2 regions of the Synechococcus sp. PROS-9-1 genome follow, and region 1 is predicted to be linked to the other one. Evidence: predicted binding sites of a transcription regulator. Region 1 holds the regulator's gene; the other holds the start of a gene.
What was found. Region 1 encodes NtcA, which controls nitrogen genes in cyanobacteria. Its sites were predicted from a motif close to GTANCNNNNGNTAC; they were not measured.
Positions count from the first base shown of each region.

Region 2: SynPROS91_RS07505 (DUF4278 domain-containing protein) is a predicted target of NtcA. The motif match lies at 6,163-6,176, and genes of this name have one in related genera.

Region 1 covers NZ_CP047961.1:319,561-326,788, reverse strand. The annotation lists gene SynPROS91_RS01570 (cob(I)yrinic acid a,c-diamide adenosyltransferase) at 1-543, opposite strand, end outside; gene rph (ribonuclease PH) at 678-1,403, shown strand; gene ntcA (global nitrogen regulator NtcA) at 1,481-2,215, shown strand; gene SynPROS91_RS01555 (DUF3084 domain-containing protein) at 2,267-3,397, shown strand; gene SynPROS91_RS01550 (Holliday junction resolvase RuvX) at 3,394-3,846, shown strand; gene SynPROS91_RS01545 (DUF3146 family protein) at 3,824-4,081, opposite strand; gene pth (aminoacyl-tRNA hydrolase) at 4,081-4,704, opposite strand; gene SynPROS91_RS01535 (TatA/E family twin arginine-targeting protein translocase) at 4,709-4,987, opposite strand; gene psbH (photosystem II reaction center phosphoprotein PsbH) at 4,997-5,203, opposite strand; gene psbN (photosystem II reaction center protein PsbN) at 5,290-5,430, shown strand; gene SynPROS91_RS01520 (alpha-mannosidase) at 5,418-7,228, opposite strand, start outside.
Region 2 covers NZ_CP047961.1:1,394,413-1,401,640, forward strand. The annotation lists gene SynPROS91_RS07465 (DUF1651 domain-containing protein) at 1-68, shown strand, start outside; gene SynPROS91_RS07470 (cupin domain-containing protein) at 121-390, opposite strand; gene SynPROS91_RS07475 (Rieske 2Fe-2S domain-containing protein) at 412-1,734, opposite strand; gene SynPROS91_RS07480 (DUF1499 domain-containing protein) at 1,873-2,274, shown strand; gene SynPROS91_RS07485 (FAD/NAD(P)-binding protein) at 2,500-3,636, opposite strand; gene SynPROS91_RS07490 (bestrophin family ion channel) at 3,693-4,628, shown strand; gene SynPROS91_RS07495 (SDR family oxidoreductase) at 4,756-5,433, opposite strand; gene SynPROS91_RS07500 (hypothetical protein) at 5,538-5,804, shown strand; gene SynPROS91_RS07505 (DUF4278 domain-containing protein) at 5,902-6,078, opposite strand; gene SynPROS91_RS07510 (hypothetical protein) at 6,242-6,883, opposite strand.

The DNA.
Region 1 (7,228 bases):
CCCCGTCACGATCACATCCATGGCTGATGGCCTTTGCTCCAACACCGACAAGACATCCTCATGGCTCAGATAGCCCAGCTCGATCGCCAAGCCAATCTCATCCAGCACGAGTTGGTCCAACGTGCCTTCCAAGAGATGGGTTTTGCAGATCTCCCAGACCGACTGAACAGCCTCCTTGACCTCATCATCGCGGCTAGAAGCTTCCTCTGAAAGGCATTCCGTCACGGAAGGCCTCAACCATCGAAGTCGATCGCACAGGGTGAGGCGGCTCTCGGGCCCTTGGCCCACACCACCCTTGAGGAACTGGGCGATCAAGACATTGCTACCCAGGCCTGCCGTCCGCAGCGCCTGGCTCAGCACACCAGAAAAGCTCCCCCGAAATGAGGCGGTATGCACCTGGAGCTGCCCTTCTGGAGCTACCAAACGCAGGGGTGGACGAGCCTCTACTGAGGGAAGTCTTCGAAGCCCTGCTTGCTCGAGAGTCCTGTGGTCACCAGTGCGCGGCTCACGGGAATGATGGAGAGGGCTGAGGCTGATGGTCATCACATTCGCCGAGGTCCGGCAAATCCGGATGTGGATGAATCTAGCGGTGAAAATCGAATGCACAAGTGTTTTAACACCATCCATGGTGTGCCAAGCCAACTGGCAGGCTCAAAGCACCTCCGCACCCTGGGCTTATGACCGATACCTCTCGCAATGACGGACGTCAGCCGGGCGACCTTCGCCCCTTCTCGATCAGCTGGGATCCCATGGGATTTGCCCTGAGTTCAGTGATCATCCACAGCGGACGCACCGCTGTTCTTTGCAGCGTTTGTCATCAAGAAGGGGTGCCTCGCTGGCGCAAAGATCAAGGCAAGGGGTGGCTCAGCGCCGAATACCGACTCCTGCCTGGATCAACTCCGGAGCGTCAAAACAGAGAACTGCTCAAATTGAGCGGACGCACCCAAGAGATTCAGCGCCTAATCGGCCGCAGCCTGCGCGCAGCCATCAACATGGAAGCTCTCGGCGAAAACACGTTGAGAATCGATTGCGATGTGATTCAGGCGGATGCAGGCACCCGCACCGCTGCGATCAGCGGATCTTGGGTCGCGCTTCAACGCGCCTGTGAGCGTCTTGTTCAACAAGGGGTCCTCAACACCAACCCTGTCCAATCCCAGGTGGCCGCCGTCTCCGTTGGCGTGATCCACAATCGCCCCCTTCTCGATCTCGACTACAGCGAAGACAGCCAAGCCGATGTGGATCTCAACATCGTGATGAACGAAGAAGGGCATTTGCTGGAGCTGCAGGGCACTGCGGAAGGAGCTCCTTTTAGCCGTGACCAGCTCAATGCCCTTCTTGACCTAGCCGAGCCTGGCCTGAAGCAGATCATGAACGATCAAAGAACGGCGCTCTCCGCTAGGTGAAAATGCGGAGTTTCGTGTTCCTTGCTACATGAGCAGGAGGGGCTGATCCATAGCATCCCGAAGTACGAGTAGGGACCATGGGCGAGGTCAGCCGCGGCTTCAGCCGCTACGCACCACCAACAATTCGCCCGGTGGGCTCGAACTTCGGAAGCCCCTCGGTTCCAGCCAGCCGCACCCTTCAAGACGTTATTCGGGGACTCGATGGTGCCAATACCGAGATGGTGGAGCGTGGGAAAACCATCTTTTTCCCTGGCGACCCTGCTGAAAAGGTCTATCTCATTCGACGAGGTGCCGTCCGCCTCTCCAGGGTTTACGAATCTGGAGAGGAAATCACTGTTGCCTTGTTACGTGAAAACAGTTTGTTTGGGGTTCTGTCGTTACTAACAGGTCACCGCTCTGATCGCTTCTACCACTCAATCGCTTTCACAAGAGTGGAGATGGTGACGGCTCCAGCCACATCTGTTCGGCAGGCTATCGAAGCTGACACCAGTGTTGGCTTGCTGTTGTTGCAGGGTCTGTCCAGCAGGATTCTTCAGACCGAAACGATGATCGAAACCCTCACCCATCGGGACATGTCATCTCGGCTGGTGAGTTTTCTGCTGGTGCTGTGTCGAGATTTCGGCGTGCCTGGTCAACGTGGCATCACCATCGACCTACGCCTTTCACACCAAGCCATCGCCGAGGCCATCGGTTCCACACGCGTGACAATCACTCGTCTCCTTGGGGACCTCAAGTCATCGAGCCTTGTCGATATCGATCGCAAAAAGATCACTGTTCTCGATCCAATCGCTCTAGCCAAACGGTTCAGCTGACCATTCAGGTGAAGATGGAGCTCACGTCCGAACTCTGATCCTTCATTCTCCGTGACCGGTTGGTTTCTACTTCTCGCTTTGCTTGTGCTTGGAGGCGTGCTCTCCACTCTGGGAGACCGCCTTGGCTCTCGCGTAGGGAAAGCTCGGCTGAGCTTGCTTGGACTGCGTCCGAAGCGCACGGCAGTGGTGATTACGGTGTTAACGGGCAGCCTGATTAGTGCGCTTTCCCTTGGACTCTTGCTGTTGGTGAGTCGGCAGCTGAGGGTCGGCCTGTTTGAACTCAATGCTCTCGAATCCAAATTGCGGAGCAGTCGCGCCGACCTCAAAACAAGCAAACGCGCTCAGAAGCAAGCCGGCAAAGAGCTCACAACGGCCCAACAGCGAGCGGCAGAACTGCGTCGCACCCTCAAGCCCCTCCAGGAACAAACCCGATCCTTAGAAGAGGAGCGGCAGCGATTGAGCCAAGACGTGGATGCGAAAGATGTTGAGATCCAACGCACCGAGCAGGAACTCTCGGCCGTGCGCTCGCAAATTCGTAGTGGCGAGAAGGAACTCAATCAACTGGAAGACTCTCTCTTAGCGCTGCGGCGCGGAAACGTCGCCATTAGCAGCGGTCAGCCACTTGCCACCGCGACCCTGAAGCTCGAACGCCCCGATCAGGCAAAAGCGGTCATTGATCAGCTACTGCGAGACGCCAATCTTCAGGCCTATCAAAAAGTGCTTCCTGGCCAACCGGTTGAGCGCCAGCTCCTGCTGGTTCCTCGACCCGATATCCAGCGCTTGGAGCAAACGATTCGCAAACCTGGAACCTGGGTTGTGAACATCCGCTCAGCAGCCAATGTGCTCCTTGGCGAAACCGTTGTGTACGCCTTCCCTGAAGTGCGCCCCAATGTCACGGTAACCAGGGAGGGTGAGGTGTTAGCCCGCACCACCCTCGCGAGCAATGAACGTGACCCAGAAGCCGTACGCAACCGACTGAACCTTCTCCTTGCCTCCACCTTGGCCGAGGTGCAAAGACGCGGTTCTCTCAGCAAGGGCCTGCAATTTGATGGCAGTGCCATCAATGCGCTTGGCCAAGAGCTGATCGACCGCAACGGAGGACTCACTGCGCTGGAAGCGGTCGCTTTACGGCGCAGCGAAACGGCAGATCCGATCGCCATTCAGTTGCGCCTCAGCCAATGAAACGCGTCGTAGCCCTGGATCCCGGTCGAAGCAAATGTGGGTTGCTGCTAGCAGACACCGCCACGAACACCGTGCTTCAAGGCAGGGTGATCCCCAGCACTGAGGTCCTTGAGCAGCTTCGCGCCTGGATGGAGGAGGCTCAGGGGACGTCAGCTCAGATTGATGAGCTGGTGATCGGTGATGGCACCAGCAGCACGATCTGGCAACAACAACTTCCCTCAAGCCTGAAGGTCCGCGTCGTGGACGAAACCGGGACCACCCTGCGAGCCCGAGAGCGTTACTGGCAGTTATGGCCTTCACGGGGCTGGAAACGCTTGCTTCCTGCGGGCCTGCGCATCCCATATGGCGATCTCGACGCCATCGCCGCACTCGTGATCCTCGAAGATTATTTAGATCGGCCTTTGCAATGGCCAGGTCCCGATCCCCTCAAAACCGGGCCCTCACCGTGAAGGTGTAGTCCCCTCCCGGCTCAAGGTCATAGTCAGATTTCACAAGAAAACGCAGGAGCGCGTCTTGAATCAAAGCTCGCCCCAGAGAGGGCTCCACACTCAGCTCACCACGATCAAAAAACCAGCTGAACTGCCAATTGAAGCCTCCGGCCCGGACGTCTCCTTCCAAACATTGATCCGCAAAACTCTGGCGTTGAACCCGCAGATGGGCGGTAGTAACGGGTAGCGCTGCCATCACGCCTCAGTGCTGGTGGGAGCCAGCTGAAGCCCATTGATGTGATTCCCTGCCAGATCGAGACCTTGCCGCTGAATCCTCTCCAAACCATCAACGACCTCCAACAGAACCTTGTCGAGAAGGAGCTCCTCATCACGACTGAAACTTCCCAGCACGTGCGACACCGTTCGTGCCTTGCGCTCACTGGGATTTTGTCCGGGTGCACCGATTCCAATCCGCAGACGCGCAAAATCCTGCGTGCCGAGATGCTGAATGGTGCTTTTAAGGCCGTTATGGCCACCAGCAGACCCGCGGGCCCGCAAACGTAAACGTCCAAGCGGCAGATCCATATCGTCGACGAGGACCAAGAGCTGATGCAGCTCAAACCCAAACCAATCCAATGCAGACCGAATCGAGCGCCCGCTGTCGTTCATGAAGGTTTGGGGCATCAACAACCGCAATCGCTTGTCCCCAGCACCCAGATCAGCAAGCTGACCTTGGAGCTTGGGAATGGAACGGAAGCCGCCACCCTCCCGAGAAGCCAGACGTTCCAAGACCATGAAGCCAACGTTATGTCGTGTGTTGGCGTAGCGGTTGCCTGGGTTCCCCAACCCCACCACTAAGCGGAGATCACCGCGATTCATCGACTCAATCGGAAGGGGATGTTGGCTCTGATTTTGGCGCAACCACTGGAGAGACAACAGTTTCAGCTGATGCTTCTAAAGCTTTGTCCTGATCCGCTACGGGTTCAGGTTCAGCCATAGCCTTATTAATTTCGCGTTCAAATTCCTTGGAAGCCGACTGAAACCCCTTCAGTGTTTTTCCAAGGGTACGGCCGAACTCAGGGAGCCGTTTAGGTCCAAACACCAAGAGAGCGACCGCCGCGATGACGGCCATCTCTGGCAGTCCAATGCCGAAAACATTCATGACCTGATGTCAGCCGAGACCTAAGCCATTCCAGTTGACATTGATTCCTTCAAGGATCAGTGACTTGTTGTACAGCTGAAGAATGATCAGCAGGAACACAAGGAACAGGGCCATAAAAATGCCCATTACCGGTGTCGTTCCCCAGCCAGGGACAACCTTGCCGTATTCCGAATTCAGGGGGCGGAGCAAATCGCCCAGACGAGTGCGTTGAGCCATGGCAGCGCTGAAGTCTCGGGTGGAATTAAGTCTCGATACTGTAGGGGCTCCGACCCGTAAAGGCGTCGATCCTGTGGAGAGTTGTGATGGAAAGTTCGTCCCCGGCCATGTCAGTGGCGATTGCCGTGCTGGCAGCCCTGCTTGGGTTAACAGGATTGGGGGTGTACACAGCCTTTGGCCCTCCATCCAAAAACCTCGACGATCCGTTCGATGATCACGAGGATTGAACGCTCTCCAAGACCAATGTGATGAGCTCGCCAGGGTGCACCTCCCAGAAGGTCCTTCGGGAGTTGGACTTGGCGCAGCTCAGCCTCCAATCGCTCCCAGGCAGCCAACGCTGACGAGCTGGTCCGGGATTAAGCAACTCAATTTTAACCGCGTTATCGCTGAGCCCGTCACCCTGCGCTGATCGGATTGAAATCGGCACCAGACCGATGGGCAAGGCGGGAAGCCCTTGCCAAGGCTGATCCAGCCCACGAGGACCCATCCATCCTGGCTCCCTGAATCGAATCGCCGCCTGGGCTACACCACTGCGGTTCCAACCGAGCAGGGCTGGCATGAAGGCCAACCGATGCCTGTGCCATCCGTGATCGGCTGAAGGGTCTGGCCAGGTTGGGCCTCGAAGCAGGGACACTCCCAGGTGGTTGGCGCTGGCATCGACACCCTGAGGACCATCCAGCAAGACAGCCATCCCACCCCCGGGAGCTTCTGCTTCGGCAGCCAGCCATGAAATCACAGGCAATTCCCAACGCTCTTGTTCAAAAGGAGTAATCGCTTCTGCTGGTCGCTCGATCACTCCACCACTCGTATCGGCAGCCCAACGCACAGCAGGGCTCTTCAACGGCAATTCCAACCTCAGCAATTCATGGGTCTGCTGCCAATGGACGCTGAGCTGGGCCTCGAGCCAGGGCGAATCGGCCTGCAGCATGAGGTCCAAACGCACCTTGCTCAATCCAGCAACCGTGCGCAGCACAATCCGTGCGGCCAGAGGGCCCGACTCCACCAATTCTGCCGACCAGCTTGCAGCCATCGGCAGCGGATGTTGGCGGTAATCAGCGGCAAGATCCCAAGCGTCCCAGAACTCCCCTCGATCGGAGAAACGCAGCAATCGCATGGGTTCGCTGAGCTGTGGCACCCCATTCCCGTCGCGCAGCTGAACCAGTCCATGGGCGCTCACATCCGCAGACACCAGCCCATTGCTCAGCCTCCACACTCCTGACGACAAAACCTCCACATTCACGGGATGACGAACGGGCAAGGCCGACCCCAGTGGCTCAAGGCTGCGCTGCAGCGGCAGCGCGCAAACGCCTTCGCTACAAGGAAGTTGCACCCAAACACCGCCTGAAGGGGCCGCCTGCTGAGGAAGGATCTGCCCACCGCTGGACCAATGCCCTCGAGGCAAGCGCAGCAACGGTGACCAGTGCGCAAGGGGCTGTAAGCCGCACCAGGTCCAATGGGAGCGATAGGGATCTGACGCCCACCCCTCATGGTTGGACGCGAGTAGATGACCTAACAACTGATCTCGACAGCGGGCCGCACGGCGGCGAGCATCACACCAGATCGGTTCAGCCTGCTCAAACACCTCCGGAATCGATGTGCCCGGAAGGATGTCATGAAATTGTTGGAACAGCAGAGGTCGCCAATCGCTGGCCTGCTCGTGGCTGGGCTCGAGAGCCTTCGCCCGAGGGCCAAGCAACGCAGCAGCAAGCTCAGCCTCTCGGAGAAGCCGTTCCAAACTGCGATTGTGACGTTTCTGATCAGGTCGACTGGTCGCGCACCCCCGATGCAGCTCGAGATAAAGCTCATCGCGCCAGACCGGCAAGGTGGAGCAGCAAGGCTCCAATTGATCGAGATAGGAGCGCAGCGTTCCGGGCTGCTGTGTCACAGCCTGCGGCTGTCCTTCCCAAAGCCTTAGCTGTTCCAGCATCTCGGCAGTGGGACCGCCGCCATGATCGCCAACCCCTGGGAGCCAGATCGCCTGCTCCACCCCAGTGGCAGATTGAAAATCACGCTGCTCTTTTGCGA
Region 2 (7,228 bases), 1.1 Mb from region 1:
GGCGAGAGCTCGTACGCGTTGGCTGGAGGCCCTGCAGCCCACAGTGGAGCTCAGACTCAGACATCTGAGTTTCCTCCAACACCAATCAAGGCTTGATTCGGAATGCTTCTATCGAAGCGTCTAGCCGAATTGGTAATGCTTGCGGACAAATTGGTGGACCTCCCAGGTGCAGCTCATCCCCTTCGGAAACACAACAAGATCTCCCGCCCCAAAGCGGACGGGCACGCCGCCATCCGGAGTCACCGTCACCTTCCCCTCCAGGATCAAGCAGGTTTCGCGCTGGTCATAGGTCCAGGGGAATGTACTGATCTCACAGCCCCAAATCGGCCAATCACGTAACCCCAGCGCCAGGATCGTGCTCTCGGGACAAGGCGATGTGACGCTGATCATCGTGTAATTGAGCGGACTTTCTCAGATTCGCTGATTGCGGGGCGCCTGACCATCCCCAACGAGCAATCCACGTTGCCAACGCGACGTTTGTCGGAGAGAAAGACCGCTCAATGCAGCGAGACCTATACCCAACCAAAACAGCCAACTCAACTGAGCCGCTCCGATCAATACAGCAGACAACCACAGCAAGCCCCAGAGCCAAGGCCGTAGCGAGCGAATGCGGCGCAGAGCACCCGAACAGCTGCGACAATGCTTTGTATGACTGTGATATCGGTCCATTAAGACCTCTACATCCTGCCGCGGTGGCAGCGGTCGGCCTGCAAAAGGTCCACCTCCTTGGCGGTTGACCCAACGATGCAGCGCCTTGACGTACACATCGGCTGATGTGGGGAGGGTAAAGGCCTGTTCAGCAGCAGCACTACCTCCAGCGGTTTCAAAGACCCGTTCTTGCCAGTGCAGGAACACCTGATCGTCTTCCAGAACCTTGTGATTGCCGATGTGCTGCAACCAGCGAGGTCGCAGTCCCACCAAGAGACGAGGAGCAGCTGCCTTGAACTGAAAAGGAAACCGAGCAAACAAACGACATTTTCCTCGGCTGATCGGTACGGCATAAACCACCGTCAAAATGCGCGCAAACCCCTTAGCCGTGAGGTCATGCCACATCAGTTGGGGAGCTCGAAAGTGAGTGTCCTGTGAACCGAGCTTTCCTTTTCGAGGGCCTTCCTGCCAAAACGCTTCAAACCCTTGCGAATCCTCGCGGGTGATTACCGCTTCCAATGGAGACGCATTTTCCCTTTTGCCGACGGTGCGGTGATGCGTGAAAGGGACATGACTCACATCCAAGACATTTTCAAGGAGGGTGAGAGCATCCATCGGCAAATCGCGGAAGGTGTCCTGCACAATCCAGCCATCCGCCCAGCCGTCTCCCTGCTCCTGCAAAACGGGAACCAAAGGAAGCGATGCAGGGTCAGCAGCTGAAGCCGTGCCGCTCCAGACAAACAACAAGCCCTGGCCTATTGCAGTGGGCAAGCTCCCGCATTTTGTTCGCTGGGATTCAGAGCGAGCGCCTTCCCCCATTTGAGGAATCGCTTTACACGTGCCTTGTCCATCAAAACTCCAACCGTGATAAGGACATTCCAATTGACCGGACTCGTTGATACGGCCTTCACTGAGAGGCACAAGTCGATGAGGGCACACATCTTTAAAGGCCCTCCAGCTTTCGCCCGGAGCATCCCACCACAACACCAGGTCTTGTTCAAGAAGGGTGAATCGCTGGGGACGGGTTGGGTCAAGATCGCGCGTATAGGCAACGGGCCACCACTGATCACTCCAGCTGGGGGGCATGGTTGCTTCACGACTGACGCCATGATCGTCGGATCGTGATCCGTAACGTGAGAAGGTACGCCGAACGGAGCAAATTGGGCGTTCAGCGCGATGACCATCGGCTCCCACACTCTTAATCAAGACTGAGACACCTTCCCTATGGTTTTGACCGTTTTTTCAATCCTTCTGGCTCTGTTTCATTTCGTCGGGCCGATGCCCACCGATCTGGGCATCCATCAAGGTCAACTGAGTTCATGCGAATCACCCGCACATTGCGCCCGACTCGAGTGGGAGCGAAACGACCCGATCGGGAGCCTGAAGGAACTCGCCGAAGTCATCAAACAAACCCCGCGATCCGAGATCATCGAACAGCAAGCGGACTATCTCCATGCCACGGCAAGCAGTCAGATTTTCGGCTTCGTTGACGATCTAGAGCTCTACGCCGATACGGAACGATCTGTTCTCCAGGCACGCTCAGTTTCAAGACTTGGAGAGTCAGATCTTGGTGTCAACGAACAACGTCTTCGAAGCTTGCAGGCTGCCTTGTCCAATCAAGAGTGATTGAGATCGTGTCGCGTTGAATGTCAAGCGACCACGTAAATCAGTGCAGCTCAAACACATGCAAGGGTCGTCATCATGCACGCTGGCATGGAGCCGAACTGGGCGATAACCGGGGCGCATGGGTAATCCGCTTTGAGTTGTTTTGACGCATCAATGAACTGCTCACCAGTGCTGGCAATCCATTCTGAAATTGTTGTTATCAATTGTTGAGCGATCCGTTTTCATTCAAATCAGTTGGGCGGCGAGATCAACCGCACTTTGAAGAGCACCTTCAGCCATGCCAAAACCTGGGCCGTCGATCCAATCCCCACAAAAGCCAACAGCGCTGGACTCGCACCATTGCAGGGACGTGGGGAGGGGGTAATCCAGGGGCTGTGACGCGCCCCAGCGCATGACCCCTAAGGAACGGGCCAGGGGAAGTGCCTGAGCCAACTCTGGCCAAGGCAGCAACAGTTCAGTCAGAGCCCTTCGTTGACGTAATTCCTGCTCCACCAACAAACCTGGCTGACTGGCTGGCGTGATCGGGGATCCGTCGTCTAATCCATGGACCACTAAGCCCAGCCTTTGATCCTGCTGACGATGGAGAACAATCCGTTCGATGCCAAATTTTTCTTGGGCTTCAGATGTCAACCAAATTTGCCTCGGCAGATGGTCGGCACAGCGAGGGAATTCGAGCATCAAATTCCAGCGCACCGTTGCACGCATCTCAGCAATTTGCTCGAGTGCAGCGTCCAAGGAGGGATCCACATTCAATGGAACTGCCGAACGCAAAGGAACATCGCGCCAACCCAACATCGCCAGGGAGCGGGGATGGGCCAGAAGATTGCCAGTCACCACTAAAGATCGTGCTCGGAGCTGACCGGACAGACACCACCATCCATTTTCCCTGCGCAAGCTACTGATTCGTTCTCCAAACGCCCCTTGCGTTTTTGAACCTGCAAGCTGCAGCAAAGCCTCCGGCACGGATGCCATGGTTGGCACACCACGAAAACGTGGACCCTGGAGCAGTGGATGATCCGGCGGGTCAACAAGGCAACCCGTCTCACTTAGCCCAACAACAAGTCCTCGGTCGGACTGGACAACCCCCTGCTCAAGAAGAGAATTCCACAATTCAGCGAGACAACCCTGCGGTGGTTGGCTGAAGCTGAAACAAGGTGCTCCATGGTCGAGCCGCCAGAGCAAATCATCACGTCGTCGCCGCGAAGCCGCTCGACCGCCCGGACCACGACCAGCCTCTAACAGCAGAATTGTGCCGTCATAACCACGTTGGCGAAGCGAAGCAGCAAGACCAGTGCCGGCAAGACCAGCTCCAATCACAGCAAGATCAACGTCTGAGTGCTGGGAATCAGCAAATAGGGTCATGCTTGTGAAGCGCCAAGGGCCGCGGGATTGTGTCAAAGCGAATCGTTGGAAACGCCATGACGATTAAGTCTGGGACCTACGGAGAGCCACCGCGTACAGCTCGACGGGACTATGTCGTTGTTTTATTGATGTTGCTGTGGCGCATGCGCTACGACCTACTGCTACTGGCAGTCGTCGGCACTCTGATCTTGAGTGAAACCGTGCCTACAAATTGGCAACAAAGCGGCAGCGTGGTCTCCATTATGGGAATCACGGTTTCGATCTTTATAGGTTTTAGAAATACTCAGGCGATTGGCCGTTGGTGGGAAGCGCGGCAATTATGGGGAGCAATCGTTAACCACAGCCGCAATTGGTCCGACATCCTTACGAGTCTGCTTCCAGAAGAACAATTAGTGAGTACACACGGACGGAATTTAATACGCTATCAAGTTGCCATGGCGTGGCAACTCAATTTTCAGTTGAGGAATTTTTATCATTATGATCTAAGGCGCTTCCAAGACTATCTCTTGGAGAATCTGGGGTTGGAGCCAACGACAACATTAAGGCAATTAGGGCAGGCAAGAGCGAGCGAAATTCGCAAGCTATATGAGAATAAAAGCATCGACGCTCGTGGCCGGGAACAATTAATGAACGTCGCAAATGCCACCGTTGATGCCATCGGCGGCCTGGAGAGAATTAGGAATACCCCATTGCCCGCAAGTTACGACGTCTTTGTACGCATGCTGAGCTGGATCTTTGGGTTTCAGCTCCTGCTGAACTTCAAGATGGATGGAACATCTGTCGTCGGGAGCATCACAGGGATCACATTGTTCCTGGGCTTTTTAATGGCCGAACGCATTGGTGCCTACGTTGAAGGTCCATTCGACGGAGATGGAAGCACATTTGCATTGCCTCTCAATGCAATCTGTCTCACGATTAGCCGCGACTTACTTGGGAATGAAACCGATTCATGTCTCCACCATTTCTCCAAAGACCCTGTTCGCTGGACATAAAATAGTTACCGCTGAAATCAAAAGCCATTAAAAAAGACGGGTGGCGGCCCATCTTTTCAACTTGATTGCAATGAACAGAGATCAAACCCTGACGATGGATTTATCGCATATCCACAGGAGCTGGTCCCTAGGAATCAATACTCAATAATGCATCGGAAAGTGAGATCACTGGTCGAGACGCACTGCTTGTCACTTCAAGAATCCTTCCAATCGAGGCCGGGGTATTCAACGCCTCTACGCAACAACGGGCAACCAGACGCCTTGGGATGGAATCCTTCTCCTGTTGATTAGGACCTGACCAATACACCCCCTCTTCCTTCAGTGATGGCTCTCTTTCGCTAAGACCGCCTGGCCTAATGACCGTCCAATCCAGACCGCTGTGCTCTAACGCTTGCTCTCCAATTCGTTTCCAGACAAGAATCAGACCAAACAAGTTCAGGGGGTGTCGCCAACGACCCGCACATAGAGAGCTCACGAGAATCACCCTGGACACCCCAACTCTCAGACAGCTTTCCACCTGAGAGCGCACGCCCCAAGCATCAACCCGCATCGGGCCTAACAAATCAATCGAAGGCCTAGCACCCGTTGCAATCACTAAGGCATCCACACCCTTTAAGGCTGAATCCAAAGCGCTTGGATCTTGCAAGCTGAGCCGAACTTGCTCAGCCTTGGAGAGGGTATCGGGAATCACCGACTCAGATCTCAACAACAAACGCGGACGGTCTCCATAAGCCATTAACTCCTCTGCAATTCGAAACCCTGTTTTTCCAGAGGCCCCAGAAATCGCAATCATTCGCTGACTCATGTGAAAGCGTTAATAGAATAATTTTGAAATTGATGATAAGGGAGATCTAAGGTGAACCGAACAGCAACGCATCATCATCAACGTCAAAACTGACGCATCAAACCATGAGAACCTCAATAGCTGCAGCAATACTGACCCTTATGAGCTTGCATGCAGGCCAAAGCCAAGCAACAACAGAGTGTGAGCTACTCACAAGAATCATGAATAGCCTTGGCTCAAAAATGAGCATCAATCGCTATATCATCTCAAGCAATGACGATGGTGAAGCCACAAAAGAGGCCAGCAAGGAACTATCAGAGCAAAACAAAAGCTACCGCAAAGCAAAAGCACAATATAAAAAAGCAAACTGCAAGAGTATCTGGGATAAATAACAACTAAATTTATCTGAACATTCCAAATAAAAGCCCGATTGCAGAAGCAACCGGGCAACAAACTAAACCACTCAAAATAATGGGTGTGGGAGCTTGGTTACTTGGAGTAACGAACGCCCCGATAACTCAAAACTGGATGCTGTTGCATTTCAGCCCTGACCTGTTCACGACAAGTGTTGTAATGCTCGTGGCGATAGGTTAGCTCCACACAGGATTTAGCAGCAGAAGGCTGATGGGCTGCGTAGGACTGGCCTCTATAAAGAAGAGTGCTCATGATGTTCTCCGAGAAAGCCCAAGTCCCCGTTCCTTGGCTTGGGCTGGTCTGCGCCTCGCAAAAACGAGGTGAACGATGCAATGCGTAGCGGTTGCTACTGCATAAACATAGTGATTGGTCAAGCAGATCGTCGTTCATCACGATACAAAGACACAAATCAGGATCAAAGAAAGCCATTGGGATGGGTGTGCTCCACTTGCACCACATGACCTTCACCATTCACACGGCAAAGCCAGGGAGCCTTTGCTCGAGGAACATTGACACGTACGGAAAAACCACCCTTATACCTTTCAGTCCCAACGATCTGAAGGGAATCACGGCTGCGCCCAACCTGATTTGAGACCGCGCGAAGACAGGTTGACTCTGCATGCTGGCGCTGATTTCCACCGCCATGGCCAGAGTGACCTTGAATCAAACTTCCGATTAAAGCTCCTGCAAACGCTCCGATTGCAGACCCCGTACTCGTTGAAGAAGGATTGTCATAGCGAGGACTCGGATCGTGCGCGGTTTCTAAACGAACTGCAAGGCGCTGCGCTTGACCTCGATCGTTCCATGCAAAAACATTTCTAGTCCCACCATCACGAAATTGGGCGTTGTGCAAGCCAGAGGATGTTTCAATTTGCAGAGCCTCCTTGGAAGGTCCGCGAAAGCGATAGGTGGAGCCATTTTCAAGCTTGATCACCAACACGGTGTTGCCAGCATTGACCTTTTGTTGACTCAGGCAATGACCCTGAAATTCGACAGCACCGCCACTCATCAATCGGCACACGCCCTGAGCACGAGCAATGGTTTTAGCAGAGACCATTGCAGGACCCGTTTAAAAGTGCAGAGATGAAAGAGTGGCTACCCCAGACACCACAACACCAAAACGAACCAAACGCTTCATATCAGTAAAAAAGATCACCACTCATGGGTAGCAAGACCTCTCGTTCACAGCCAAAAAACCGGTATCAACCAAAAGCCATTGGTTAGCAAGAGATCATGCAACACTTAGGCCCAAAACAGCCATTCTAAATAGCCAATGCGGGAAAAGAAATCAGTCAGATCGACAACAAAAGGCGAACAAAAAGCTGAATCAAAGATAGTTTTTACATGATAAGCTATGATTTGCTAAAGCTCAAATAATCCAAAGTCACTGACTAACAAGCAT